Regions from separate parts of the Pseudomonas sp. 1 genome, predicted to be linked through region 2. Evidence: riboswitches for the same ligand, from Rfam matches in the RefSeq annotation. Region 2 holds a riboswitch; each other region holds the start of a gene.
The links. A riboswitch is a leader RNA that binds a small molecule or an ion and turns the genes downstream of it on or off. The one in region 2 is predicted to bind cobalamin.
Positions count from the first base shown of each region.

Region 1: linked by a shared signal. The riboswitch ahead of AC1MDC_RS14280 (TonB-dependent receptor plug domain-containing protein) and the one ahead of AC1MDC_RS01235 (CbtB domain-containing protein) in region 2 are both predicted to bind cobalamin.
Region 3: linked by a shared signal. The riboswitch ahead of cobO (cob(I)yrinic acid a,c-diamide adenosyltransferase) and the one ahead of AC1MDC_RS01235 (CbtB domain-containing protein) in region 2 are both predicted to bind cobalamin.

Region 1 covers NZ_JBWXMQ010000008.1:166,183-170,428, reverse strand. Annotated here, with positions in the region: gene AC1MDC_RS14295 (aldo/keto reductase) at 1-87, shown strand, start outside; gene AC1MDC_RS14290 (LysR family transcriptional regulator) at 159-1,094, shown strand; gene AC1MDC_RS14285 (DUF2790 domain-containing protein) at 1,140-1,397, opposite strand; cobalamin riboswitch at 1,593-1,798, shown strand; gene AC1MDC_RS14280 (TonB-dependent receptor plug domain-containing protein) at 1,890-3,827, shown strand; gene AC1MDC_RS14275 ((2Fe-2S) ferredoxin domain-containing protein) at 3,827-4,186, shown strand; gene AC1MDC_RS14270 (ABC transporter substrate-binding protein) at 4,183-4,246, shown strand, end outside.
Region 2 covers NZ_JBWXMQ010000001.1:277,622-281,867, reverse strand. Annotated here, with positions in the region: gene cobM (precorrin-4 C(11)-methyltransferase) at 1-708, opposite strand, end outside; gene AC1MDC_RS01245 (cobalamin biosynthesis protein) at 799-1,212, opposite strand; gene AC1MDC_RS01240 (CbtA family protein) at 1,209-1,910, opposite strand; gene AC1MDC_RS01235 (CbtB domain-containing protein) at 1,922-2,119, opposite strand; cobalamin riboswitch at 2,242-2,462, opposite strand; gene AC1MDC_RS01230 (hypothetical protein) at 2,499-2,825, opposite strand; gene AC1MDC_RS01225 (AzlC family ABC transporter permease) at 2,812-3,510, opposite strand; gene AC1MDC_RS01220 (sugar phosphate isomerase/epimerase family protein) at 3,500-4,246, opposite strand, start outside.
Region 3 covers NZ_JBWXMQ010000013.1:179,742-183,987, reverse strand. Annotated here, with positions in the region: gene bluB (5,6-dimethylbenzimidazole synthase) at 1-53, opposite strand, end outside; gene AC1MDC_RS20335 (cobyrinic acid a,c-diamide synthase CobB) at 50-1,450, opposite strand; gene cobO (cob(I)yrinic acid a,c-diamide adenosyltransferase) at 1,447-2,058, opposite strand; cobalamin riboswitch at 2,140-2,365, opposite strand; gene AC1MDC_RS20325 (hypothetical protein) at 2,532-3,116, shown strand; gene AC1MDC_RS20320 (PQQ-dependent sugar dehydrogenase) at 3,182-4,246, shown strand, end outside.

The DNA.
Region 1 (4,246 bases), on a different contig from region 2:
GAGATCAGGGAAGAGATCACGACGCGAATCCGCTTCAACTCGGTGGTCGAGACGGGCGTACCCGGTTTCATTCCCCGCAAAAAGTGACCATGGCGAAGGGGCGGTCTACTGTGAGGTCGCCCCTATATTCTTTCCACCTGCCTGTTGAGACGACACCGATGGACGTTTTCCAGAGCATGCGTTTCTTCATCGCCGTCGCCCAAAGCGGCAGCTTCACTGCCGCGGCCGAGTTGCTGGACACCAACACCACCAACGTCTCCAAAGCCATCTCCGCCCTCGAAGCGCGTCTGCACACCCGGCTTATCAACCGCACCACCCGGCGTCTGGCCCTGACCGAGGCCGGCATGCGTTATCTGGAGCGCTGCGAAAAAATCCTCGATGACGTGCGCGAAGCCGACGAAGAAGCCGGCACCGCCCAGACCTTGCCCGTTGGCCGCTTGAAAATTCACACCATGTCGGCCATCGGCAACCACTACGTGATCGACGCCATCGCCCGCTATCGGGAAATTCACCCCACGGTGATGTTCGACCTGACCCTGACCAACCGCGTCCCGGACCTGCTCGAAGAAGGCTTCGACATGTCCATCGTGCTGGCCCGCGACCTGCCGGATTCCGGCTTCGTCGCGCAACGTCTGGGCATCACCTACAGCATCCTCTGCGCCTCGCCCGCCTACGTGGCAAAACGCGGATTGCCGCAAACACCGGGTGAGCTTTGCGAGCACGAGTGTCTGCGCATCGTCAACACGGTAATGCCGGTGGAGAACTGGACTTTCGAAGGGCCCGAAGGCATGGAAACCATCACCATTCCCGTGTCGCCCTTTCACATCAACACCGCCGACGGCATGACCATCGCGATCGGAAAAGGCATGGGCATCGGCATTCAGCCGATCGCATCGGCCGTGGATGGCCTGAGGGCGGGAACACTGGTGCGGGTGCTGCCGGAATACCGGCTGGAGGAGTTGAACCTGTTTGCGATCTATCCGTCGCGCAAGTTCGTCGATGCGAAGATCAAGACCTGGGTTGAGTTTCTGAAGCAGTCGATCCCGCAGTTACTGGCATCGGATGAAGACGTGGTTGGAGCGAAAGCGGTTTGAGCGTGGCAAGTATGGAGTGTCGACCCTCCATCCTCTGCACCTGACTCAACTGGAACAGCCAGTGCCCATCACCTGATATTGCAGAACGTGGCGCTCGCCATGGGAATCTTCGTAGGTCATCTGCACCGGCACCGGGGCGCATTCGTTGGCCGGTTCGGTAATGGAGATGACGTGCTCGATATCCAGATTTGTCGAAGAACTGTAGGTCTCGACCGGGATATTCGCCGCGTCCGTGTTATCGGCGTAAGCGTGTGCACCGAAACTGCCAAGCATTAAAACCAGCGCGATTTTCTTGAAGCTCATGATGTTCACCGTCTCGTTGAGGACCGTGTTTGTTCACGGGTTGGAGACGATGCTAAGGGTTGGGGTGGCGAGGAAATATCGGCGGGTTGGACAAACACTGTTGCTGGATTTCGTATGAATCGGATCAAGCCTGCAAAACCGCCTTCAACGTCATCCATCGACCGTCCAGGTTGACGCACGCCCACCCGAATGTTCAGATGCCGCCCTGTTTCAGGTGTCCCATGCCGCCGTGCATGGGGTGAAACGGGAAACCGGTACGTTCTTTTCGAACAAGTCCGGTGCTGCCCCCGCAACGGTAGGCGCGTGATGCTTTCGACACACCACTGTGGCCAGACGGCCATGGGAAGGTGAAAGCGTCCAGACGCGCGAGCCCGGAGACCGGCCTGAAATGCTTTTGGCAAACTCCTGCGGTGGGCGGGCATGGGCCGGTGTCGGCGTGTGCGCGATGCCTTCTCTTGCATGCTCTTCTGCGAAGATCCTTTCGAGAAGACGATGATCAAACCTTTCAACACTCCGGCTCCATCCCTGTTGTTCGGCTGTCTGTTCAGCCCCCTGTTGCTGGCGGATGACACGCCGCTCGAACTCCATCAGCAAATCGTTTCCGCGCCGTCCGTGGAGTCCACCACGGTGGCCGACATGGCGCAGTTCGGCAGCAAGGTCGAGATTGTCACCCGTGAGCAGATTGAGCGCGCGGGCCCCAGCGCCGATGTCAGCCGCGTGATGCAGATGTTCATTCCCGGTCTGTACGTCGCGCCGAAAAACGGCCCGTTCGACTACGGCACTTATTCTCTGCTGGGCGGGCGCAACGACGACACGCTGATCCTGCTCGACGGCGTGCGTCTGAACAATCGCCTGTACGGCGGTTTGTACCTCGACACTTTGCCGGCCAATGCCATCGAACGCATCGAAGTGCTGAAGGGTGGGCAAAGCCTGTTGTTCGGTACGCAAGCGGTGTCGGGCGTGATCAACATCGTCACCCGCAGCCCGCACAGCCGCAAAGCCTCCGGTGAAGTGAACATGGGCCTGGACACCTTCGGCGGCACCACCGGTGATGCGCGGGCCGAGAACATTTTCAGCAACGGTTTTGGCGATCTGGGCTTGCTGGCCTATGTCAGCCATAACGTCTCGGACGGCTATCAGCCGTTTCGTAATCGCGACCTGAAAAACGTCTCCGAAAAGAAACGCGCCTATGAAGTCACAACGTTCGGCGGCAAGGCGATTCAGTCCTTCGGCGATGACAAACGACTGGAGCTGTTCTACCAATACGCCGACGCCAACCTCGATTTCGCCCGCCCGGTGGACAACCACAAGACCACCAACGACCGCGTCCAGCAGATCGCCACGGCGACCTTCGAACAGACTCTCAACGAGCGCCTGAGCTACTTCGTCAAAGGTCATATCAACGACTGGGACACCCGGTACACGCGCATCAACAACACCGCCAATGGCGGCACCCGAACCATCAATCACAACGACTACTGGGGCTTCACCGACTGGGGCGTGCAGGCCGAAGGCAAGGCGCAATTGCCCGGCGGGCACGTACTGGTGTTCGGCACGGACAACCAGTGGTTCAAAGGTCAGGACGATGTGCTGATCATCGACAACGACAAGGCCGAAGCCCATGCGCTGTATACCCAATTGCGCCCGCAGATTGACGCCCTGCCCGACTGGCACCCGAGCATCGGCATTCGTCACGAAGCCATGGGCGGTGGCGACAGCGCCACGGTCGGCATGCTCACTTCGCTGTATGACCTGAACGAAAACTGGGCCCTGCGCGGCCAGTACGGCACGGCCTACAAACTGCCGAACGCCGAGCAATTGTTCGTCAACGAGCCCGGTGATGAGTTGGGCAACCGTAATCTGAAACCGGAGAAAAGCCGCAACGCCGAACTCGGTCTGGATTACAAAGGCCTGCTGCTCGACCGCGAGTTCAGCGCCAGCGTCACCCTGTTCAAACGCAAGATCGACGACCTGATCACCCTCGACGACATCCAGTGGGTCAACGGCCAGGGCCGGGTGCAGATGCGCGGTTTCGAAGCGGACGCCAGACTGGCGCTCAACGAGCAATGGAGCCTGCAGGCCGACATGACCCGCAACCTCACCGAGTCGCGCTCGGGAGTAACGCTGAACGATGTGCCAAGCTTTTTCGCCCGCTCACGCATTGGCTACGAGTCGGTCGACCGGATGTGGGGCGCCGGCGGTGCGATCCGCTATATCCGCGACGTGATCAGCTCGAAACAGATCGAATACGGCCATTATTCGGTGGTGGACGCCGATGCTTATCGCTATCTCGACGGCGCCCATCAGCATCGCCTGAGTCTGTTGGTGGAGAACCTGTTCGACCGTGACTACGTCACCAGTCGCTCGAACAACGTCGACAACCTCGGGCGGCCGTTCACCTCCGAAGTCCGCTACACGTACCGCTTCTGATGACTGACATCATCACTACCGACGGCGTTGATTCGCATCCGGACTGGTCGCAGGTGCCCGAGCATGCGCGCCATGTGTTCCTTTGCACCGGCCCGCGCTGCACCCAGCGCGGCGCCTTGCAGTTATGGAAAACCCTGCGCCGGCACCTGCTGGTGCATGACCGCATAGAAACGCCGGGCGGCGTTCTGCTGACCCGCACCCATTGTCAGTTCCCGTGCAATCTGGGGCCGATTGTGACGGTGTATCCGGAGATGTGCTGGTACGGCGTGCGCAGTCACGCGGATGCCCAACGACTGGTCGAGGGGCATCTGGTGGGCGGTGAAGTGGTCGAGGATTTGTTGATCAGGGCGCGCTCATGAGAGGACTCGTTTTTTTGGGCGCCCTGCTCTGCGCGTGCCCGGTCTGGGGCGACAGTTACC
Region 2 (4,246 bases):
CGATGACTCACCAAAGTGATCGCTACCCAACACCCGCCCAACCAGAATCAACGCCGTACGCCGAAACCCCTTCGCCGCCACCTTCGCGGCAATGTCCTCCAGCGTCCCGACCACCCAATCCTGATCCGGCCACGTCGCCCGGTGAATCACCGCGATCGGGCAGTCCGCGCCGTAATGCGGGAGCAACTCAGCCAGAATCTTCTCCAGGTGATTGACCCCCAGATGAATCGCCATGGTCGCCCCGTGCTGCGCCAGATTGCCGAGTTCTTCACCGGCGGGCATCGCTGTCTTGTCCGCGTAACGGGTCAGAATCACGCTTTGTGAGATGTCCGGCAGGGTCAGTTCAGCGCCCAGCAGCGCGGCGCACGCAGCCGTGGCGGTCACGCCGGGAATGATCTCGAACGGAATATCCAGCTCGCGCAAATAACGGATCTGCTCGCCAATGGCGCCATACAGACTCGGATCGCCCGAATGTACTCGTGCGACGTCCTGGCCCCTGGCGTGGGCGGTCTTGATCAGGTCGATGATCTGTTCCAGGTGCAGCTCGGCGCTGTTGACCACGGTTTCAGCGCAATGACCCTCCAGCACCGCCGTCGGCACCAGCGAACCTGCGTAGATGATCACCGGGCAACTGCGGATCAGCCGCTGGCCTTTGACGGTGATCAATTCCGGGTCGCCGGGGCCGGCGCCGATGAAGTAAACGGTCATCGCTGGATCCTGTAGAAAAGGGCAGTGCAGTGCTTCACAAGCCCTTCAGATGAAGAATGCTCATGATCGAAAGCAGGAATTATCGGGAATTTACGCAGCGCCGGCCAATGCCAGAGTTGCCTGCGCGTACTTTTGCCGGGAAATCAGCAGTTTTGCCGGGCCACTGATCAACTGTTCGGCGAGTGCCAGGGCGGCACTTTCCGCCACGCCGTAGCAACCGGTGCGTTCGAAGGCGATTTGTGAATGATGACTCAAGCGTTGCTGATAACAGGCCAGCTCTTCGCTGCTGAAATACAGCAACGGCAGCGCCAGTTGTGCGGCGAGTTCCTGCAGGCCGGGTTCATCGCGCTTGAGGTCGATGCTGGCCAGCGCCTTGACCTTCTCAAGATCAATTCGATGCGCCTGTAGCGCCTGATCAAGCAATGCGCGCAGCGTGCTGGCCGGGCAGCCGCGCTGGCAGCCCAGGCCGACCACGAAGGTCGGCGCTGCGCTGTCATCGGTCATGCGTGGTACTGGCCTTCGCTTTTGCGGCGGAACAACCAGGCGCTGATCAGGCCCAGGGCCAGCCAGAACGCGACGTTGGTCAACTGCGAAGCGATTTTGAACTGCGCTTCCAGAGCTTCCGGTGCGAGCATCGAATGCACTTGCGGTTGCGGCGCGCCGATCACATGCGGCACGGCAAGGATCGCTACGCCGAGGATCTTCATCAGCCAGCTGCGGCTGAACGCGATCAAGGCCAGACCGACAGCGGTGGAGGCGGCAGTGCCGATCCACCACATCTGACGCGAGGCCAGGTCGGCAGCGGCGGTGCCCGGCAGCTCGGGCGGCAGACCCATGGTCGGGGCGAGCACGAAGGTCGCGTAACCGGCCAGGCCCCAGAGCAAACCTTGGGAAGTCTTGGTCGGCGCCCGCAGGGTGTACAAGCCCGCCAGCATCAGGGCAAAGCCCACGGCAACCACCAGATTGCCGCCGGTTGTGGACAGCACGCGCTGCCAGCCGTCTTCCGGCTCCCAGGCTTCGGCATCGTGAGTGTGGGCGGCGGTGCCGGCGGCGTGTTCGTGAACCTCGACCACCGGTTCGGCTTTCTCGAAGGTTTCGGCCTGCAGAATCAGTGGCGAAACCCAGAAGCTTTGCAGCAACGTCAGGAGCAGGGCGGCCAGAAGGCCGGTGAAACCTGCGGTCTGCGCAATACGCTTGATCATGTCGTCAGGTCTCAGTGGCACGGGAACGCGGCGCTGTGACGGGTATCGTGGGCGGCGTTGTGTACCGCTTCGATGTGTGAGAAACCGGCGAAATACACGAGGCACGCACCCAGGATCGACGCGCAGACGGCGGCGGTCAGGCGTTGGCTCAGGGTAGTGGTGCTGGAGATCTTGTCCGAATTGCTGCCGGTGCTGCTGATGATCGACATGGCGCTTCCCTCTGGAGTGTCAGCGGGTGAACAGAGCGCATGAAAATCCCTGCGAGTCAGGCACGCAGAGGTTCGAACAGCGCCCGCCCACCGCGGGTTTGTTATGTTCAGTAACGCAGGATGCGCACTGTGTGTTGCGGGCCGGTCTCCGGGCTCACGAGGGGCTGGCGTCAGGCCGACCTGCAAGCGTCACCTTCCCATGCCATCGGCACAGTGGATCTGACGCTTCGCTCGCTTACCGTTGCGGGGGCAGCACCGGACTGACATGGCTTTAGAGTAAAGCACATGATTCACCGGTTTCCCGTTTCACCCTGTGAAGGGCACCCGTAACAAGTTGTGTAGGAGACCATGGGCGGGGGATTCGCGTCAATCGACGGCGCTAAAGCGTCGCGAGTGCCACGTACACCGCCAAGGCGATCAAAAACGCGTAGTAGGACTTGATTGGCGTCAGGCTCAGCAGCCAGGCCAGCGTTACCGGCACAATCCACTGCATTGCAGCGGCGTGCTGCTTGGTCAGTGGAAGGAGTGACCCCGCCAGCAGGCTGACCAGCATCGCCACCGACGTGTACTTGCCGAGGCGACCGATGAAGCTGCGGGCACCGCCGGACAGCCGCTCGACATCGACCGCCAGCGGCAGCAGCCGGCAAATCGCGGACACCAGTGCGCAGATCAGCACATACAACCAGAAAGTACTAGGTTCGGTCATAGACATAACTCGTCAGGACTGTGACTGCCAGGACCAGCAGCAGGCTCACTTCGCCCAGCCACAGCAAGCTGGCGGCGGTGGCCAGGCCGGCGATCCATTGCGCGTGGAAGCTGTGACGCTCGCGGGCCATCTTGCCAAGCGAGGCGCTGATGAAGACGGCGATCACCACGCTGACGTGATCCATCACGGCGTTGTCGGCCAGGCTCGCAAAGCAATAGCCGGCGATGGTGCCGAGCAGGGCGGCGGCATACAGCAAAAAGCACACGGTGTTGGCGTACGCTCGACTGATCGGCTGCTGTTCCTTGCGGATCGACATAAGCGTGAATGCAGCATTGGCCATTACCGCCAGTGCCGGAACGAACGCCTTGATCGGCCCTTCAAGGCTGGATTTCAGGCTCAGCGTGAAAACCAGAAAGCGCAGGTTGATGCTCAGCGCAGAGACCAGCACACCAAAGGCGTTCAGCAGATGCGCGGGCGTTTCCAGCAGCGTCAGTTGCAATGGCGAGGCCATCACCGTGCCGCTGAACACCACCATGGCCGGCAAGTCCAGGCCATGGCGGCGCCCGAGCATGCCGATCAGGGTGAAAGTCAGCAACAGCGAGAACACGAACGGCAGCGCATCGCGAATGCCGGTCGCAATCTCGTTGTGCGACGCCGGTTTTGCCAGCGCGGAATCAACCGGCATGGGTGCTTTGCCGCGTGCCGGCGAGCAGTTCCTCGACCCCTTTCTTGTAGGCCAGGGCCTTCTCCAGGTAGTACTCGGTGGAGAAGCGCGGAATGAACTCTTCCACCACCGCGACCCCGCGATAGCCGTTGACCGCGAAACGATTGAGCACATCGCTCAGGCGCAGGTTGCCTTCGCCGATCGGCAGATGCTGGTGGTGCGTATCGTTGAGATCGGCAATGTGCAGGTGCCGAGTGATCGGCGCCAGACCGGCGATGGCTTCGAACAGGCTTTCGCCATACGGCAGCAGCGAACACAGGTGCGTCACGTCGATGGTCACGAAGCATCCGGTTTCCTGGTGGAAGCGCAGGTGTTCCTCGACCGTGAATACCGGAAATTTCGGTCGCTGTCCGCCCATGTTTTCCAGGCACAGGGCAATGCCATCGGTGTTGCAGCGTGTGCTGACCTGATTGATCGCGTCGATCAGGTTGTCCAGCAACACGCTATTTTCCAGCTGATCCTTATAGCCGGGGTGGAAGGTGACGCTGGTGGCACCCGCCTCACGGGAAAAATCCACAGCGGCGCTCAGGCAGTCGACTGCCTGGGCGCGTTCGGCCAGATCCGGGGAGCACAGGTTGTACTGGCGTCCCCACCAGCCGGCATGCACGGTCAGGGTGATGCCATTGTGCTCAGTGAAACGGCGGATCTGCCGGGCCAGATTGACACGTTCCTCGGCGCTGAGTGACCAGAAGACCTG
Region 3 (4,246 bases), on a different contig from region 2:
ATGGCGCGGTAGACCGCTTGGCGCTCGGCGTCAGTGAAGGCGTTGTCGGTCATGGCCCCATCGCTGGCAAGCCAGCTCCCACAACGGATTGCGTTTCTTCAGACATCACACCGCCCACTGTGGGAGCTGGCTTGCCAGCGATGGGGGCCTTATGGTCCGGCGCAAATAATATTGCGATAGCTGCAGGATTGGACGGGAAATAGAAATGCACGTACGAGGCGGTCATCCGCCCTTGCCTGTAAACCGCTTCCGCGCCGCGCCCGCCATTGGGGCTGTGGCCACGGGCGATTGGCGTCAGTTCGGTGGTGGTCAGGGAATGGTGATAGGTGTGGCCGCGCAACTGGCCTTCCGGCAAGTCGACTTCTTGCAGCGCCAGCGCGGCGAGGCGCTTTTGCATCACGGCGTCGCCACTCAGCAGGCCGACCAGATCAGCGCGGGTGCCTTCGACATCAGTCAGCGAGTCGAGCAGGTACAGCATGCCGCCACATTCGGCGAGCAGCGGTTTGCCGGCCGCATGGTGCGCGCGGATCGCTTTGAGCATGTCGGCGTTCTGCGACAAGGCAACGTGGTGCAATTCCGGATAGCCGCCGGGCAGGTACAAGCTGTCGGCGTCGGGCAATTGCCTATCGCGGATCGGCGAGAAGAAACTCAATTCGGCGCCCATCGCCCGAAGCAAGTCGAGACTGGCGCCGTAGGTAAAGGCGAAAGCTTCGTCGCGGGCGACAGCGATTCGCACGCCTTCGAGCAGCCTTTCAGTCTTGCCGATTTCAGGCGCGGCGAATTCCACGGCCGGTGGCAGCGCTACCTCGCAAGTGCCGGCCAGCGCTTCGGCGGCAGCGTCGAGGCGCACGTCCAGGTCATTGAGTTCGCTGGCCTGCACCAGACCGAGATGGCGGCTCGGCAGTTCGATCCCGGTTTCCCGGGACAACGCGCCGTACCAGCGCAGGCCTTCGGTGAGGCTGCCTTCGAGCAACTGCGCATGACGCACGGTGCCGACACGGTTGGCCAGCACGCCGGCGAACGGCAAGTCCGGCTGATAGCGCGCCAGCCCCAGGGCCAATGCGCCGAAGGTCTGGGCCATCGCGGTGCCGTCGATCACGCCGAGTACCGGCACGCCGAAATGCCGGGCCAGATCGGCGCTCGACGGCGTGCCGTCGAACAAGCCCATCACGCCCTCAATCAGAATCAGATCGGCTTCGGCGGCGGCTTCCCACAACAGGCGTCGACTTTCCTGCTCGCCGACCATCCACATGTCCAGTTGATAGACCGGCGCACCGCTGGCGCGCTCGAGGATCATCGGGTCGAGAAAGTCCGGGCCGCATTTGAACACGCGAACCTTGCGCCCCTGATTGCGATGCAAACGGGCCAGCGCGGCGGTGACGGTGGTCTTGCCCTGACCGGAAGCCGGCGCGGCGATCAGGACCGCCGGGCAGTGACGTGGTTGATTCAAAGTTCGACGCCTTTCTGCGCTTTGATGCCGGCCTGGAAGGCGTGCTTGATCATGCCCATTTCGGTGACGGTGTCGCCCATCTCGAGCATTTCCGGTTTGGCGGCGCGACCGGTGACGATCACATGCTGCATCGGCGGACGGGCCTGCAGATCGCTGAGCACCTGATCCAGATCGAGGTAACCGTGCTTGAGGGCGATGTTCAGTTCATCGAGCACCACCAGACCGATCGACGGATCACGCAGCAGCTCGCGGGAGACTGCCCAGGCCGCTTCGGCGGCGGCGATGTCACGCTGACGGTCCTGTGTTTCCCAGGTGAAGCCCTCGCCCATTACATGGAAGCGCACTTGCTCGGGGAAACGACGAAAGAAAAGCTCTTCGCCAGTACTGTTGCGGCCCTTGATGAACTGCACCACACCACACTGCATGCCGTGGCCCATGGCGCGGGCGAGCATGCCGAACGCCGAGCTGCTTTTGCCTTTGCCATTGCCGGTCAGCACCAGCACCAGGCCGCATTCGTCCGGCGAATTGGCGATGCGCTCGTCGATCACGGCTTTTTTGCGCTGCATGCGCGCCAGGTGGCGCTCGTCGCGTTCGGGGGAATCAGTCATGGGGGAGCTCTCCGTTGAGGCTGGATAACGGCGGGCAGGCACAAGAATAGACGGCAACAAGCCTGGCATCGCCCACCGTGATGCCGCTGGATGGATCAGGCCGGTCTCCGGGCTCATGAGCGGCTTGCGCCTGGCTGCGCGCCTTCCCGCTTTTACGCAGTGGCATCAGACGCAGCTTTTACTCATTTACCGTTGCGGGGGCAGCGCCGGGATCGTGAGGGTTCATCACTTGGAGACCCGCCTCACCGGCTTCCCTGTTTCACTCTGTCGACATGCGCCACAGAGCACCTGAAACAAGCCGCGAAGGTTAGAGGGTTGGGGGTGGAGCGTCAATTGAAGAGGGTCTCGCACGGCGAATAACTGCCGCTGATCAATTAACTGACGCCAATCTTGTGCCACACTGTCAGCAGTGATATCAAAGAGCCATGCTTTTTGACTGCAGAGAGCACATCACAATAACAAGGGAGAGCACCATGCAAGGCATGATCATCAGCAATCCGCGGCTGGAATTCCTGCGCCCGGTGCTGGAACGCTGGTTTGACTGTATCGACCGCTACAACGCCGTGCGCGGCGACAATGACACTCCTTATTGGCACGACGAAAAAGCCAACCTCGGCCTGCTGTCCGCCGCTGCCTGGATGGCCGAATTGGTGACCTTGAGCGACACCGCCACCCGCAAACAAAACGAAGAAGGCGAGCGCAATGCCCGCGCCGACCTGTTCATTGCTGGCGCCGAAGATCGCGCCTTCATCCAGGCCACCCAACGCTGGCCGCGCGTCACCAACCTGAATCTGACGCAGGCTTTGGTGGATATCACCAGCGACGCCAGGCGCATCAGCTACGCCAGCGACCTGAAACTCGGCTGCCTGTTCGTCGCCCCGCAAAAAGCCCAGCACAGCGCCAGCCCGGAAGAGTTGCAGGACATGGTCGACGACCTGCAAAAGGAACACACCTGCGCCGTCGCCTGGTACTTTCCCTACGCCTACCGCAAATTGCGCAGCGAAGCCGGCAACTATCACCCCGGCATTGCCGTGCTTTTCAAGGAAGCCCGCGGCTGAGGGTTGAACCATCGGGCTTGTGCGCTTCTCTATGACTAAGAATGCATTCATAGGGAAGATCAGCAATGCGCAAGCCCCAGCTCGTTTTCGTCATCGTGCTCGCCGGAGGGCTCGCCGCCTGTGGGGAATCCTCCAGCCTGCAAGTCTCCGACGGCACTGGCCCGTCACCGAAACTGCCCGAACCGAACAAGACCCTGATTCCGACGGTGAACATCGCCCCGGCCATCGGCTGGCCAGCCGGCGCGAAACCGACGGCAGCGGCAGGTACTCAGGTGGCAGCCTTCGCCGAAAATCTCGATCATCCGCGTTGGCTGTATGTACTGCCCAATGGCGACGTGCTGGTGGCGGAAACCAACGCTCCGCCGAAACCGGACGACAGCAAGGGCATTCGCGGCTGGGTGATGAAAAAAGTCATGGGCCGCGCGGGTGCCGGTGTCCCCAGCCCGAACCGCATCACCCTGCTGCGCGATGCCGATCATGATGGCGTGGCCGAGACCCGCACGGTGTTCCTGCAAAACCTCAACTCGCCGTTCGGCATGACTCTGGTCGGCAACGATCTGTACGTGGCCGACACCGATCGCCTGTTGCGCTTCAACTACGAGCCCGGCGCGACCGAAATCAAGAGCCAGCCGATCAAGGTCGTGGACTTGCCGGGCGGCACGCTCAACCACCACTGGACCAAGAACGTCATCGCCAGCAAGGATGGCAGCAAGCTGTACGTCACCGTCGGCTCGAACAGCAACGTCGGTGAAAACGGCCTCGATCAGGAAGAAGGTCGTGCGGCGATCTGGGAAGTGGACCGCGCCACTGGCAATCACCGGATCTTTGCCTCGGGCATCCGTAATCCCAACGGCCTGGCCTGGGAGCCACAAACCGGCGCGCTGTGGACAGCCGTCAACGAGCGCGACGAAATCGGCAGCGATCTGGTGCCGGACTACATCACTTCGGTCAAGGACGGTGGTTTCTATGGGTGGCCGTTCAGCTACTACGGCCAGCACATCGACGTGCGCGTGGAACCACAGCGGCCGGACATGGTGGCCAAGGCCATCGCCCCCGACTACGCCGTCGGCCCGCACACCGCATCACTGGGCCTGACCTTCGCCGAAGGCAATCGCCTGCCGGCGCAGTTC